3 regions of the Rhizobium sp. X9 genome follow, and region 2 is predicted to be linked to each of the others. Evidence: riboswitches for the same ligand, from Rfam matches in the RefSeq annotation. Region 2 holds a riboswitch; each other region holds the start of a gene.

Region 1 (4,925 bases), on a different replicon from region 2:
GCGTGCCTGTCAGCAACGCTGCCTCTGGCAGGTTCGGCGTGACGATGGCGGCGAGCGGCAGGAGGTCGCGACGCAACGTCTCGATGGCGTCCTCATGCAGCAGCCGGTCGCCTGATGTTGCCACCATGACCGGATCGAGCACCACCGGTTGGGGCTGCTGCCGAAGCCGCGCCGCGATGGCGGCGATGGTTTCGATCCGCGATACCATGCCGATTTTTACCGCATTGACGGCAAGATCGGAAAAAACCGCATCCATCTGCGCGACGATGCTTGCGACGGAAATATCCTCCACCGCCGTCACGCCCCTGGTGTTCTGCGCGGTGATGGCGGTGATGACGCTTGCGGCATAAGCGCCGAGCGCCGAGAAGGTCTTGATGTCGGCCTGGATACCCGCGCCGCCGCCGCTGTCGGAACCGGCAATGGTCAATGCAATCGCTGTCATGGCTGTCTCGCTTTCAGCGCCGTGTCGACTGCCGCGCGGAAGTCCTTGGTTGCGCTGGCAATATCGCCCGCGCGGAAGATGGCGGAAATGACCGCGACGCCATCCGCACCGGCGGTGACGACGGGTGGCACACGGGCAAGATCGATGCCGGCGATGGCGCCCACCGGCATCTCCGGTCGCCACTCACGCAAAAGGCCGCGCAGCAGCGTAAAACCATCGATACCGACCGGCTTGTCCGGATTGACCTTGGAAACCGTCTCGAACACGCCACCGATGCAGGCGTAGTCTGCGGGCATGGAGGCAGCCCGTTCGGCATCTGCCCGGTTCTTGACGGTAAGGCCGATGATCGCCTTTTCGCCGAGAATACGTCTGGCGGTTTTGGCATCCATGTCGTCTGCGCCAAGATGCACCCCGTCCGCACCGGATGCGAGCGCCACATCCACCCGGTCGTTGATGACGAGCGGCACGCCGGTGCCGGCGATAGCCTCGTGGATGGCCCGCGCGTTCTCGATCATTTCTCGAGTCGAGCCATGCTTGTCACGATATTGCAGGATGGTTGCGCCGTTGAGCGCGGCCGCCAGAGCAAGCTCGGCCAGGGGCGCGACATCGCCGAGGCTCGCATCGACCAGCGCATTCAGGCGGTAATCAACCTTGTTCATGCTCGATCCTTGCATGTCTTGTTATCTCCTCACTGGAAACTTCGGAAAGCGCATCCAGAAACGCCGGTTCGAATGTGCCCGGACCCTTTGCGTTGATGGCGGCGAGTTCGGCGGAAACGCCGGTGACGGCGAGTGCAGCGGCTGCAGCTGTCAGCGCGTCCTTTTCCACCGCCATAAAGGCGGCGATGACGCCGCCAGAGAGGCAACCGGTGCCCGTCACTTTCGCCATCCACGGGTGGCCGTTGACGATGCTGACGCTCCGGGTGGCATCGCGCAGATGATCGACCGGCCCGGTCTCGATCCGCACCGCATCCGGCACGTCGCCAATCAGGCTCATCTCCGCGCGGTTGCCGCGCACGATAGTGGGTGAAAGCGCGATCAGTTCGCGTGCGAATTCCAGCCGCGACGGCGAATAGTCGCAATGGACGGGGTCGACGATCCAGGGTTTTGCCGATGCATTGGCGATCTCGACCGCGAGCCGAATAACCCTGCGCCGTTCCGCATCCAGCGTGCCGAGATTGACGGTAAGCGCATCCGCCTTGGCGACGAAACTCTCGATTTCCTCAAGCGAGGTGGTCATCGATGGAATGCCGCCGACGACGGTGATGCCGTCGGCGGTGAATTTTTGCACGACGGTGTTCATCAGGCAATGCACGCGCGGGCGCGCTTGCCTCACACTTTCGAGGATCTCGGCGGCCTTTGCCGCTGTCGGAAAACTGTCTGCCATGGTCACTGCAGCTCCACGGCGATGTCGTCCGCCGCCGGCGCCTGCTTGATCAGCTGCATGTCCCGCATGAATTCGCCGAAGCGGGTGTAGCGGGTGCGATCGAGTGCGGCGGGACGCTTGGCGAAACGGGGCAACGTGTCGAAAAACGCCTGCTTGTTCAGCGCATCGTCAAGGTTCGGATAGGCCTTGATGAAGAGCTGCCAGGATTCCTGCGGATGGTTGGTGATGAAGATCGCGGCCTGTTCCACGGCGGAGAGGAAACGCGGCAGGCGGGTGTCCTTCGCAAGATCGCGATGGCTGACAAAGATCAGCTCGTCATAGGCAGGCACGCCATGTTCCTCTGGGAAGAAGGAGCGACCCTCGTGCCCCTCAAGCTTCATCTGCGTCAGTTCGAAATTGCGGAAGCCGCCAAGCGTGGCGTCCACCTTGCCGGCGATCAGGGAAGGCGAGAGCGAAAAGTTGACGTTGACGAGTTCCACATCGTCTTTCGTCAGGCCGTCCTTCTCCAGCATGCGCTTCAGCATGGCATCTTCAAAACCGGAAACGGAAAAGCCGATTTTCTTGCCCTTCAGGTCCTTCAGGCTTTTGATTGGCCCATCGGCCAGAACGGTGACGGTGTTGAGCGGCGTTTCCACCAGAGTACCGAAGCGGACGAGCGGCAGACCGGCATCGTGGTCGAGATAAAGGTTCGGCTGGTAGTGGACGCCGATATCGGCCTGTTTTGCCGAAACGAGGCGCGGCACGGCGGATGGGTCTGCCGGCGGAACCAGTTCGACCTCCAGCCCCGCATCGGCAAAGAGCCCGCGTTCCTTGGCGATCACCATCGGCGCGTGGTCCGGGTTCACGAACCATTCCAGCAACACGGTCAGCTTGTCGGCCGCCTGCGATTGCATGGGGGAAAGCACGCTTGCTGCCGCGACGACGAGGGAAAGAAGAGTTCGCTTCATGGTGCTGAAAGTCTCCGCAAATATTTGAAAGGAATGAGGTGTTCTGTCTCTTTGGCCCAGGGGGCCAGATTGGCTGTCGCCCGGTCGACGGCAAGCCGCAGCAGCACCGCCATGACGGCGAGAATGGCCATGGCGGCGAACATGGTGTCGGTCTGCATGCGGGCATTGGACTGGATCATGACGAAACCGAGCCCGGCCGAGGCGCCCACCCATTCGCCGATGACGGCGCCAAGCGGGGCGAGCGGTGCTGCGACCCTCAGACCGGAAATGAGCGAGGGAAGCGCCAGCGGCACACGCAGCCGGGTGAGGATCTGCCAGTGGCTCGCCTCCGTCAGCGAGGCGGCATCGAGGATCGCACGGTCGGTGCGGTTGAGACCATCGGTGAAAGAGGAGGCGACGGGAAAGAAGATGATGATCCCTGTCATGACCACTTTCGAGGCCATGCCGAAGCCGAACCAGAGGACGAGGATTGGGGCCAGCACGAAAACCGGAAAAGCCTGCAACACCAGAACCATCGGCCAGACGAGGCGGCCAAGCCGCGGGATGGCGGCAATAATGAACGCAACGAGAATGCCGGCCGTGACGCCCGCCGCAAGCCCGACGGCCATTTCGCCAAGCGTCACCATGGCCTGTCCGAACAGAAAACCCGGCTGGCGCAGGAAAGCGGCGGCGACATCGGCAGGCGAGGGCAGAATATAGCGCGGCGGCGCAAACAGCCATGTCCCTGTCTGCCACAGAATGAGCAGAAGCAGGACGCCGTTCAGCGCATGGGAGGGACGCATGGGCCGGACCTCAGACGCAACCGCACCATGTGCGAAGGACGGGAGGTTTCAGCATCATCATTCGGTCTCCAGATGTAACAATCACGGAGATCCGGGAAAAGCGGAGAAGAGAAAGGGCAGCACCTTAAAAGCGCGACAGTTTCCGTTCCTACGCCGGCATGACCCGGATCAGGTTCAAGGGTCCGGCTCATCGCCATCTCAGCACCGTCAGGTGCTCCCCTCGGAATGGGTCGGAAACTGTCGCTTTTTTAGCTGGCTGTCAACGGCTCAGATGCTGCGAAGCTGTTCAAACAGCTGCCGATGGCTGCTATCGGCGCGATAGAAGACAGCCGGTTGGCCAAGCGGCGCTTCGACGGTCGCCTCGCGCCCGCCGGGATGATGCTCGCCGCTCCACAAATGCACCCATTCCCCGTTGCCGGGAAGATAGAGCGTGCGCTGCCCTTCTCCGGCTTTCCAGACAGGTGCGACCAGCATATCGGCTCCGTAGAGATAGCAGTCCTGGAGGGTGTAGGTCTGCTGGTCATCCTCGTAATGAAGGAAAAGCGGGCGCTGCACAGGCAGTCCGGTCCTGGCCGCTTCGGCGGAAAGCGATTTCAGGTAGGGGGCGAGTGCGGTGTAGACGGTCGTCATGCGGGCGAAATGGGAAAGAACCGCGTCGTCCTGGTCGATCTGGAGGTTGTCGCGCGGGCGGTTGCCCTCATGGGTGCGCATGACGGGGGTGAAGGCGGCCATTTCCGCCCAGCGCATGATGAGTTCCGCTGTTCTGACATTGCCGAACAGGCTGGTATATCCGCCAATATCGGAATGGTGATAGGCGTTGCCCATGAGGCCGGAAGAGAGCGCGCCGCAGATGACGGTGACAAGGCCGTCGTGACGGGAGAAATCGACCGACTGGTCGCCGCCCCAGATGAGCGGGCAATGGGCCTGCACGCCGGTGAAGCCTGCCCGCATGAAGAACAGCGCCTCGCCAGTCTTGCCGCGACTTTCGACGCCTTTCGCATTGACCTCGGCCCAGAGTGTGGGCCAGGCATTATGCATCAGCTTGGCGTCGATGCCGTTCGACAGAGTGATGTCGATCGGCAGATATTCGCCGAAATCGGCCATCCAGCCGGAAAGGCCGAAATCCAGCATGTTCCTGCCGATGATCTCCTCGGCAAACCATTCGGCTGCGGCCGGATTGGTAAAATCGACCACGCCGCAATCGAATTCGCCGAAATCCACCAGCGCCGTCTTGCCGTCCGCGCCGGTGGCGAAATAACCGGCCGCTTCGGCCACGGGGAAAAGCGGTCCGTCGACGCAGAGATAGGGGTTCACGTAACCCAGAAAGCGGACGTCCTGATCGGCAAGCTCGGCTATCTTCTGGCGAAG
Region 2 (4,925 bases):
GGCCGTCCACCGGGGCGGCGAGCGGCATATATAGCTCGCCACCTTCCTTGAAGCGCGCGGCCATGGCCTCCAGCCCCTCTTTCTGCGCCTCGGCGCGGATATCGTGGGAAATCCGCATCGAGCAGAATTTCGGCCCGCACATGGAGCAGAAATGCGCGACCTTGTGCGCCTCTTTCGGCAGTGTCTCGTCATGGAAGGAACGCGCCGTATCCGGGTCGAGCGACAGGTTGAACTGATCTTCCCAGCGGAACTCGAACCTTGCACGCGACAGCGCATCGTCCCGCACCTGCGCGGCCGGATGGCCCTTGGCTAGATCGGCGGCGTGGGCAGCGATCTTGTAGGTGATGACACCGACCTTCACGTCGTTACGATCAGGCAGGCCAAGATGTTCCTTCGGCGTGACGTAGCAGAGCATCGCCGTGCCGAACCAGCCAATCATCGCGGCCCCGATGCCGGAGGTGATATGATCGTAACCGGGGGCGATATCGGTGGTCAGCGGCCCGAGCGTATAAAAGGGTGCCTCGCCGCAGGTCTTCAACTGCTTGTCCATGTTCTCCTTGATCTTGTGCATCGGCACATGGCCGGGGCCTTCGATCATGACCTGGCAGTCCTTGGCCCAGGCGATCTGCGTCAGCTCGCCCAGCGTCTCCAGTTCTGCAAATTGCGCCGCGTCATTGGCGTCGGCAATCGAGCCGGGCCGCAGGCCGTCACCCAGCGAGAAGGAAACGTCATAGGCGCGGCAGATGTCGCAGATCTCATCGAAATGCTCATAGAGGAAACTCTCCTTGTGGTGATGCAGACACCACTTGGCCATGATCGAACCACCACGCGACACGATGCCGGTGACGCGGTTGACGGTGAGCGGGATGTAATGCAGCCGAACGCCGGCATGGATGGTGAAGTAATCCACACCCTGCTCCGCCTGTTCGATCAGCGTATCTCGGAACACCTCCCAGTTCAGGTCTTCGGCAATGCCGTTGACCTTTTCCAGCGCCTGATAAAGCGGCACGGTGCCGATCGGCACCGGCGAATTGCGGATGATCCATTCGCGGATATTGTGGATGTTGCGCCCGGTCGAAAGGTCCATGACGGTATCGGCGCCCCAGCGGATCGCCCAGACCATCTTCTCCACCTCTTCGGCCATGGAGGAGGTGACGGCGGAATTGCCGATATTGGCGTTGATCTTCACCAGAAAATTGCGACCGATGATCATCGGCTCGAGTTCCGGGTGGTTGATGTTGGCGGGGATAATGGCACGGCCCGAAGCAACTTCCTGACGAACGAATTCAGCCGTTACGTAGTCGGGGATCTGCGCGCCAAAACTCTCGCCATCGCGGATCAGCTTCTCTTTCGCAGCTTCGCGTCCGAGATTTTCCCGGATGGCGATGAATTCCATTTCCGGCGTGATGATGCCGGCACGCGCATAGGCAAGCTGCGTCACGGCCTTGCCCCCCGTTGCCCTGAGCGGTTGATGGCGGACGGAAAATTCAGGCGTCAGGCGCTCGCCGGTTGCAAAGCCGTTATCCTCCGGCTTGACGTGCCGGCCGTCATAAGCCTCGACATCGCCACGCGCCACAACCCAGTCGTGACGCAGACGCGGCAGGCCCTTTTCGATCAGAACGGCGTGTGAAGGATCGGTATAGGGACCCGAGGAATCATAGATCGTCACCGGCGGTTCGCCGGCGGTCGGGTGAACGGCGATCTCGCGCATCGGCACGCGGATATGCGGATGTAAAATTCCGCTTTTATGGGTTTTCGTGGAGGCGGGATGCGGCCCGGTTGTAACTGAAAGCGGGATATTCTTGGCAGCGATATTCATCATGAGGCTCCAAAGTTTGACAGTGGAGACCCAGTTCGAGCCGGAATGATGGAAAATACCGAAGTGCCGACACTGGACGCCATACGCCAGCCGACCTTCGGTCTTTGCACCGTCCCTACGCCAGTATGAACTGGATCAGGTTCAACGGGTCACTGCGCAAGAAAGCAGAATCTCAGCCCCTTGACGGGACACCCCTGGTGAATGGAGGATAGCAAAAGACACCACCCGACATTTGTCAAGGGCGCGGATCAATGCTTGGCAACGGTGCGTGAATGTCGCATGTTGCCGTCAGCTGTAGTTAACCTAACGGTTTAGGTGAATATTATCGTTTGCAACGTAACGATAAGCACAAACCATCCTAATGTGAAATTCACGGGAGATACGTTGGAATGAATGCGACTATTCGTGAAATACTGGCAAAATTCGGCCAGCTTCCCACCCCCGTCGATACGATTGAAAATGAAGCCGATCTTTATGCGGCCGGCCTTTCTTCCTTTGCATCGGTGCAATTGATGCTGGGTATCGAGGAAGCTTTCGATATCGAATTCCCGGACAACCTCCTCAACCGCAAGTCCTTTGCAAGCATCAAGGCCATCGAAGACACCGTTAAGCTCATCCTGGACGGCAAAGAGGCCGCCTGATGAACGTAACCGTATCGCCGCAGGATGAAACACTGTCGGCGCGCGCGAACCGTGTCGCGACGATCGCCGCCAAACATGCGGACGAGGTGGATGTCACCGGCCGCTTCCCTGAGGAGGCTGTCGATGCATTGAAGCGGGAACGCCTGCTGGGCATCCAGATCCCCTCCTCCCTTGGCGGCGAAGGGGCCTCCCTGCAGGAAATCGCCGATATCTGTGCCCGGCTTGGCCAGGCCTGTTCGGCAACCGCGATGATTTTCGCCATGCACCACATCAAGGCATCCAGCCTTGTGGAACATGGCGAGGCAAGCGCTTGGCATGCAGGCTTCATGAGCCGCATTGCAAACGAGCAGCTTCTGCTTGGCTCTGCGACGACCGAAGGCGGCATCGGCGGCAATCTGCGCAATTCAATCTGCGCCATCGAGGTCGACGGAGACTTCTGCCAGCTGGAGAAGGACGCCACCGTCATTTCCTATGGCAGCAATGCCGATGCCATCCTCATCACCTCCCGCTCCCACAAGGATGCCGCGCCCGCCGATCAGGTGATGACCGTCTTCCTGAAAAATCAGTACACGCTCGAAAAAACCCATGTCTGGGATACGCTTGGCATGCGCGGCACCTGTTCGGACGGTTTCCTGTTTCGCGGCGAAGCGCCGGCAGTGCAGATATTCCCGAAACCATTTGCTGAAATCGCGGCGCAATCGATGCTTGCAAGCTCCCATCTGCTGTGGAGCGCCGTCTGGTACGGTATCGCGTCCGACGCCGTGCTGCGCGCCCAGTCCTTTGTGAGAGCAGCGGCGCGCAAGTCACCCGGCGTCGCTCCGCCCGGCGCGATCCGACTTGCTGAAGTTTCCACCAAACTGCAGGTGGTCAAATCCAACATCATCGCCGGCATCAAGGCTTACGAGGACACCAAGAGCGACCCGGACAAGCTCATGTCCATGGCCTTTGCAGTGGCCATGAACAATGTGAAGATCTGCTCTTCTGAAACCATTCTTCAGATCATCGACCACGCCATGCTGGTCTGCGGCATCATGGGTTACAAGAACGGTACGCCCTACAGCCTCGGCCGGCACCTTCGCGATGCGCATTCCGCCCGCCTGATGATCTCCAATGACCGTATTCTCGGTAACTCCGCCAATCTCCTGCTGGTTCACAGGCAGGACACCAGCCTTTTGGGATAAGACCATGGACATGCAAACATCCTTTCTCGATCGACTGTTCGAAGAGGGCCTGCTGATTGAAACGGGTGTGGACGGTCTTTACGGGCGCAGCGGCCAGTTCGAGGACGTCATTGCCGCATTCGAACGGCTGATCGACCGCACGGGCGGCGCTGACGGCGCGGAAGCAATCCGTTTTCCGCCGGGCATCAACCGCGCCTATTTCGAAAAAAGCGGCTACATGAAGAGCTTTCCGCAGCTTGCCGGCACGGTCCACTCCTTCTGTGGCTGCGAGCTCGACCATGTCAGCCTGCTGAAAACCATGGATGAGGGCGGCGACTGGACCAAGGATCAGAAAGCCACCGACATCGTGCTGACGCCGGCGGCCTGCTACCCGCTTTATCCGACGATTGCCAAGCGCGGCGCGCTGCCTTTCGGCGGCGGTCTCTACGACATCCAGTCCTATTGTTTCCGCCATGAGCCCTCCAAGGACCCCGCGCGTCAGCAGCTTTTCCGCATGCGTGAATATGTTCGCATGGGCACGGAGAGCGATGTGACCGAATTCCGCCAGACATGGATGGATCGCGGCGTGGCGATGATGGAAGCCGTGGGGCTCGATGTCACCATCGATGTGGCCAACGATCCCTTCTTTGGCCGCGCGGGTAAGATGCTGGCCAACAACCAGCGTGACCAGAACCTGAAGTTCGAACTGCTGATCCCCGTCACATCCGCCACCAACCCGACGGCCTGCATGAGTTTCAACTATCATCAGGACGCCTTTGGCCAGAAATGGGATTTGAACCTCGACAATGGTGACGTGGCCCATACCGCCTGCGTCGGTTTCGGTCTTGAGCGCATTGCACTGGCGCTCTTTGCCCATCACGGTCTTAATGTGAAGCAATGGCCTTCCAAGGTCGTGGAAACGCTCTGGGGCTGATCGTTCATGCGGCAGATTTTCCCCGGTCTCGATCCCAGAAATCATGTGCAGCATCCGCTTCATTCGTCAGAGCGAATGTGGCCGGAAACCAATTGCTACATCGATTTGTGGATCGAGGTGCTGGCCGCCAAGGGGCTGCCGCCGGAAGCCATGTTCGGTTTCACCCTGACGCAGGATTTCGAAGGCGACCAGTTCACCTTCTTCAAAGTGCCGCTGGAAGATCTCGAAGCGCTTTATGGCGTTCGCGCCACCGAACTTGCGATCTTCGACCGGGTGGAAAACCACATCGAGGCGCAGCTGGAACGCGGCCGCATCTGCCTGATCGAGATGGACAGCTTCTATATGCCCGATACCCATGGGGTGGGTTACCA
Region 3 (4,925 bases), 160 kb from region 2:
CATATGCTCGCCCTTGCTGATTGCGATTGCCGTGAAACACCGCCGGCGGCAAGCAGCAGGCAGACGATGCCAAGAATGAATGCGTATCCGGCGGCATCATTGGTGCGGTAGCTGCCCATATTGCTATAGACCAGCCATGGCAAGGTCACGAAACTTTCCGAACCGAACAGGGCAACCGCCCCGAGATCGCCGAGCGAGAGGGCCATGGCAAAGGAAAACGCCATGAGTAAAGGCCGCCGCAGAACCGGCAGATCGGCAAACCGCAGCCGCGTTAGTCCCTGAAGCCCAAGGCTGGCGGAGAGCCGAGACGTGCGTAAAAAATGGCTGGTGAAGGCTGGCTCCAGCACCCGCATGGCAAGCGGCAGCGCCATCAGCATGTTGATCAGCGCCACCAGAACGGGAGCATAAAAGCTGACATCGCCGAACACCCGCAACAGCAGGAACCACCCGCTTCCCAGCACGACGGGCGGCACCAGCAACACAAGCGAAGACCCCGCCCCGAGCGTGTTGGACAGAAATCGCAGCGGTCGGGCTGCATGCCGTCCGGAAGCCACAGCCTGGCGCGCATTTATGATTGCGAAGCAGCAGAGCACGACGAGAGTTGCTGAAAGCAGGGCGATTGCAAGGCTGGTCGCCGCCGCGCGCAGGAAGATCGACGCCGACAGAAGACGCGTCAAATCTGCCCCCAACCCTGAGACTGTTATGGCGACAAGCGGCAAGCCAATCAGCAGAACCGCAAAAGCGATGGCCATCCCATCCCAAAGACGGGCGCCAGCGCCCTTGCCGTCGAAACGGCGAAGGGGACGGCCAAGCGAGGCAATTTCCGCCTCGGGCGATGGCAAAAAGGCAAGAAGGCCGAGCAGGATCGCCGTGAGAGCAATCTGCAGAACCGAAAGCGCAATCGCCCGCTGCGGATCGAAATCGAACCGCAGCGCCTGATAGATCGTCACTTCCAGTGTCGTTGCCGCTGGCCCGCCGCCCAGCAGAAGCACGAGCGTGAAGCTGGTGGCGCACAGCATGAAGACAAGCCCGGCAATGCCGGGAACAAGCCGCGAGACCGTCGGCCATTCGATGAAACGGAAAACCGCAACCGGCCCCATGCCAAGGCTCGCGGCCATGCGCCAATATTCGCCCGGAATGCGCTCCAGCCCGGCCAGCATCAGCCGCACCGCGAGCGGCAGATTGAAAAACACATGCGCGATGAGGATGCCGGAAAGGCCATAAATACTGAAGGGCTCATCCGCACCTGCAAAAACAAGGGCCGTATTCAAAACACCCTGCCTGCCCCAGATGGCGATGATGCCGAAGGCGCCGACAATGACCGGCAGCCCCATCGGCACCGCCATTAGCCGGATGATCCATATCCGCCCCGGAAAATCTTGTCGGCGGGAGAGCGCCAGCGCCACCGGCAGGCCTAGAAGGATCGATAGAACGGTGGACAGCGTTGCCTGATAAAGCGTGAAACGCAGGATGCGCAGCGTATAGGCATCCATGATGCCGGCGGCGGGTGCACCGGCATCGAAAGACAGAAGGGTCGCGACAGCGAGCGCCATGAACAGGAAAACGGCGGCAAAGGCCGCCGTTCCGGCGATGATCGACCACCTGTAGTCGCGACGCAGCATCATGCGCGGGCTTGCCTCTTCCTCAATTCATGCTCATGGCTGCAAGCCATTCGTCGATCCAGGCCTTGCGGTTCTTCGCCACCTCTTCCGGGTCCATCAGGAATGTCTTCTGCGGCACGACGAGTTTGGAGAACGCCTCGGGCAGAGGCTTGGACGTTTCAGCGACCGGCATCATCCAGTTGTTTTCCGGAATGGCATCCTGAAATCCTGATGTCAGCGTGAAAGCGAGGAACTGCTTCGCCAGTTCCTTATGCGGCGCGTTTTTGAGAAGGCCGGAAACCTCGATCTGGATGTAGTGCCCCTCGGAAAAAGCCGCGGCCTGATAGCGATCGGTCTTTTCCGAGACCATGTGATAGGCAGGCGACGTGGTGTAGGAGAGCACCATCGGAACCTCACCCTTGGTGAAGAGGCCATAGGATTCCGACCAGCCCGGCGTGACGGTGAGGATGCGCTTTCTGAGCTTCGCCCAGGCTTCCGGGGCCTTGTCGCCATAAACCGACTTTACCCAGAGCAGCAGGCCAAGCCCCGGCGTGGAAGTGCGCGGGTCCTGAATGGCGATCTTCTGCGAGGGGTCGCCTTCCACGAGGTCCTTGAGACTCGTCGGCGGGTTCTTCACCGTCTGCGTGTCATAGATGACGGCAAAATGCCCGTAGTCGTAGGGCACGAAAACATCGTCCTTGTAACCGCCCGGCACCTTGGCCGCCGATACATCGATGCCGCTGACATCAAAGAGACCGGTCTGTTTCGCTTCCGCGACCAGATTGGTGTCGAGACCAACGACGACGTCCGCCTTGGACCCTGCGCCTTCAAGCTTCAGACGGTTGAGAAGCGCAACACCATCCGCCACGCCAACGAAATTGAGCGTGCATCCGCAGACCTTCTCGAAGGCTTCCTTCACCTTGGGGCCGGGACCCCATTCGGAAACGAAGCTTTCATAGGTGTAGACGGTCAGTTCCTGTTTATCCTGCGCAGCGGCAGGACCTGGCAGAAACAGCGAAGCGGCAACGAGAAAACTCGGGAAAAGACGACGGCGCACGGGTATCTCCTCATAACAAAAAGGGAAATAGCCGCTTGCCTTGAAGCCGTCTAATCCCTCCGCCGGTATGAACCGGATCAGGTTCTTCGGGTTGGCAAGCCTCTCAGCCTTTTGCACGCAAGCACAAAAGACACCCCGTTAGATCATGATGATGATGTAGTCCCGCCGTCTCTGATTGGCAAGATGGCTGCCGTCAGCCCTGCGCCGTCATATGGACCAGTTCCCAGACGTGACCGTCCGGATCCTGAAAGCTGCCGGCATACATGAAGCCGTGATCCTGCACGGGTTTCCAGTCGCTGCCACCGGAGGCAAGCGCCGTTGCGATCATCCGGTCGATTTCCTCGCGGCTTCCCGCCGTCAGACAGGTCAGCACCTCGGTGCTGCGCGTCGCATCGGCGATATCGCCATTGATGAAATCACGAAAACGCTCTTCCTGGAGAAGCATCACGAAGATGTTCTCCTCAACGATCATGCAAAGCGTGCGGTCATCCGAATATTCCGGATTGAAGCTGAAACCGAGAGCCGTGAAGAAGCTTCTGGATGTCTCGATATTCTTGACCGGCAGATTGACGAAGATCATGCGCATTTTCTGAACTCCTCCGAACCCGCACAGGAAACGGCAATTCCGCCTCCCTGTCAAAGGCGGATGAGACCTTAGTCAAGAAATCGCGACCGCAGTCACCCCTCAATTTCCTCGCGCAGCATCTCCAGCTCCAGCCATTCTTCTTCCATGGCTTCGAGCTTTTCGCGCAGCTTCGTCATTTCCTGCGCCAGCGTGTTGAAGGCAGCCGGATCCTTGGCAAAGAGATTGGGATCGGCCATGCGCTGCTCGCGTTTTGCGATTTCGCCCTGCGCCTTTTCCATTTCCTTGGGAAGATTTTCGAGCGCAAATTTCTGCTTGAAGGAAAGCTTGGCCTTGGCCTTTGAAGGGTCCTGCGACGCGGAAGCGGAAGGTGCGGCCTTCGCCCTTTCCTGCTTCTCCGCCTTGCGTTTTTCTTCCGCCGCACCCTTGCGCTGCGCCATCATGTCCGAATAGCCACCGGCATATTCGATCCAGCGTCCATCCGGCTGGTCCGGATTGGCGGGCGCAATGGTGGAAGTAACGGTACGGTCGAGAAAATCGCGGTCGTGGCTGACGAGGATGACGGTGCCCGAAAAGCCCGCAACGATTTCCTGCAACAGATCGAGCGTTTCGATATCGAGATCGTTGGTCGGCTCGTCGAGGATGAGCAGATTGGTCGGCCTTGCCAGAATGCGCGCCAGAATAAGACGGGCGCGCTCACCACCGGAAAGGTTGCGGATCGGCGTGCGGGCCTGTTCCGGCTGGAACAGGAAGTCCTTCATGTAGCCCGTCACATGTTTCAGTTCGCCGTTGACCAGCAGATTATCGCCTCGCCCGTCGGTGAGGTAATGGGCAAGCGTATCGTTTGGATTGAGATCTTCGCGCTTCTGGTCAAGCGTCGCTATCTCGAGATTGGTGCCGAGCTTCACCGTGCCGCTGTCCGGCTCAAGCTGTCCGGTCAGCATCTTCAGAAGCGTGGTCTTGCCCGCACCATTCGGGCCGACGAGACCGATGCAATCGCCACGATGCACCCGCAGCGAAAACGGTGCGATTATCACGCGCTCGCCATAAGACTTGGTGATGGCCTCGGCCTCGATGACCAGCTTGCCGGATTCCCGCACGTCCGAAGCCGTCGCCTGCACCGCGCCCTGCGGTCCCTTGTGACCGCGATATTCCGCGCGCATGGCCTGAAGCTCGCCCACGCGGCGCATGTTGCGCTTGCGTCTGGCAGTCACGCCATAACGCATCCAGTGTTCTTCGCGCTCGATGGCCTTACCGAGCTTGTGCTGCTCCAGTTCTTCCTCTTCCAACACCTTGTCACGCCATTCCTCGAAATGCGCAAAGCCGCGATTGAGACGGCGCGACTGGCCGCGATCGAGCCACACGGTCGAGGTGGAGACCTTCTCCAGAAAACGCCTATCGTGCGAAATCAGCACCAACGCGCTGCGCGTCTGCTGCAATTCGCCTTCAAGCCATTCGATGGTGGGCAGGTCCAGATGGTTGGTCGGCTCGTCCAGCATCAGAATATCGGGCTCGGGCGCCATAACGCGGGCAAGAGCCGCGCGCCGCGCTTCGCCGCCGGAAAGGCTTTCCGGATGTTCCTGTCCGGTCAGGCCGAGATGCTCGAGAAGATAAGTGACACGATAGGCATCGTCTCCCGGCCCGAGCCCCGCCTCGGCATAGGCCTGCACGGTATCGTAACCGG

Evidence for each region. A riboswitch is a leader RNA that binds a small molecule or an ion and turns the genes downstream of it on or off. The one in region 2 is predicted to bind thiamine pyrophosphate.
Region 1: it holds a riboswitch for thiamine pyrophosphate, as region 2 does, so the genes downstream of both, JZY08_RS16925 (ABC transporter permease) here and thiC (phosphomethylpyrimidine synthase ThiC) in region 2, are expected to answer to the same signal.
Region 3: it holds a riboswitch for thiamine pyrophosphate, as region 2 does, so the genes downstream of both, thiB (thiamine ABC transporter substrate binding subunit) here and thiC (phosphomethylpyrimidine synthase ThiC) in region 2, are expected to answer to the same signal.

Annotation. Positions count from the first base shown of each region.
Region 1 covers NZ_CP071312.1:418,982-423,906, reverse strand. The annotation lists gene thiD (bifunctional hydroxymethylpyrimidine kinase/phosphomethylpyrimidine kinase) at 1-442, opposite strand, end outside; gene thiE (thiamine phosphate synthase) at 439-1,101, opposite strand; gene JZY08_RS16935 (hydroxyethylthiazole kinase) at 1,088-1,828, opposite strand; gene JZY08_RS16930 (ABC transporter substrate-binding protein) at 1,831-2,775, opposite strand; gene JZY08_RS16925 (ABC transporter permease) at 2,772-3,557, opposite strand; TPP riboswitch at 3,686-3,788, opposite strand; gene JZY08_RS16920 (alpha-glucosidase) at 3,825-4,925, opposite strand, start outside.
Region 2 covers NZ_CP071311.1:2,521,607-2,526,531, forward strand. The annotation lists gene thiC (phosphomethylpyrimidine synthase ThiC) at 1-1,819, opposite strand, end outside; TPP riboswitch at 1,914-2,025, opposite strand; gene JZY08_RS12270 (acyl carrier protein) at 2,209-2,460, shown strand; gene JZY08_RS12275 (acyl-CoA dehydrogenase family protein) at 2,460-3,641, shown strand; gene JZY08_RS12280 (amino acid--[acyl-carrier-protein] ligase) at 3,646-4,554, shown strand; gene JZY08_RS12285 (DUF1839 family protein) at 4,561-4,925, shown strand, end outside.
Region 3 covers NZ_CP071311.1:2,679,942-2,684,866, forward strand. The annotation lists gene JZY08_RS12965 (ATP-binding cassette domain-containing protein) at 1-3, opposite strand, end outside; gene thiP (thiamine/thiamine pyrophosphate ABC transporter permease ThiP) at 1-1,625, opposite strand, end outside; gene thiB (thiamine ABC transporter substrate binding subunit) at 1,645-2,658, opposite strand; TPP riboswitch at 2,696-2,806, opposite strand; gene JZY08_RS12980 (VOC family protein) at 2,852-3,244, opposite strand; gene JZY08_RS12985 (ABC-F family ATP-binding cassette domain-containing protein) at 3,337-4,925, opposite strand, start outside.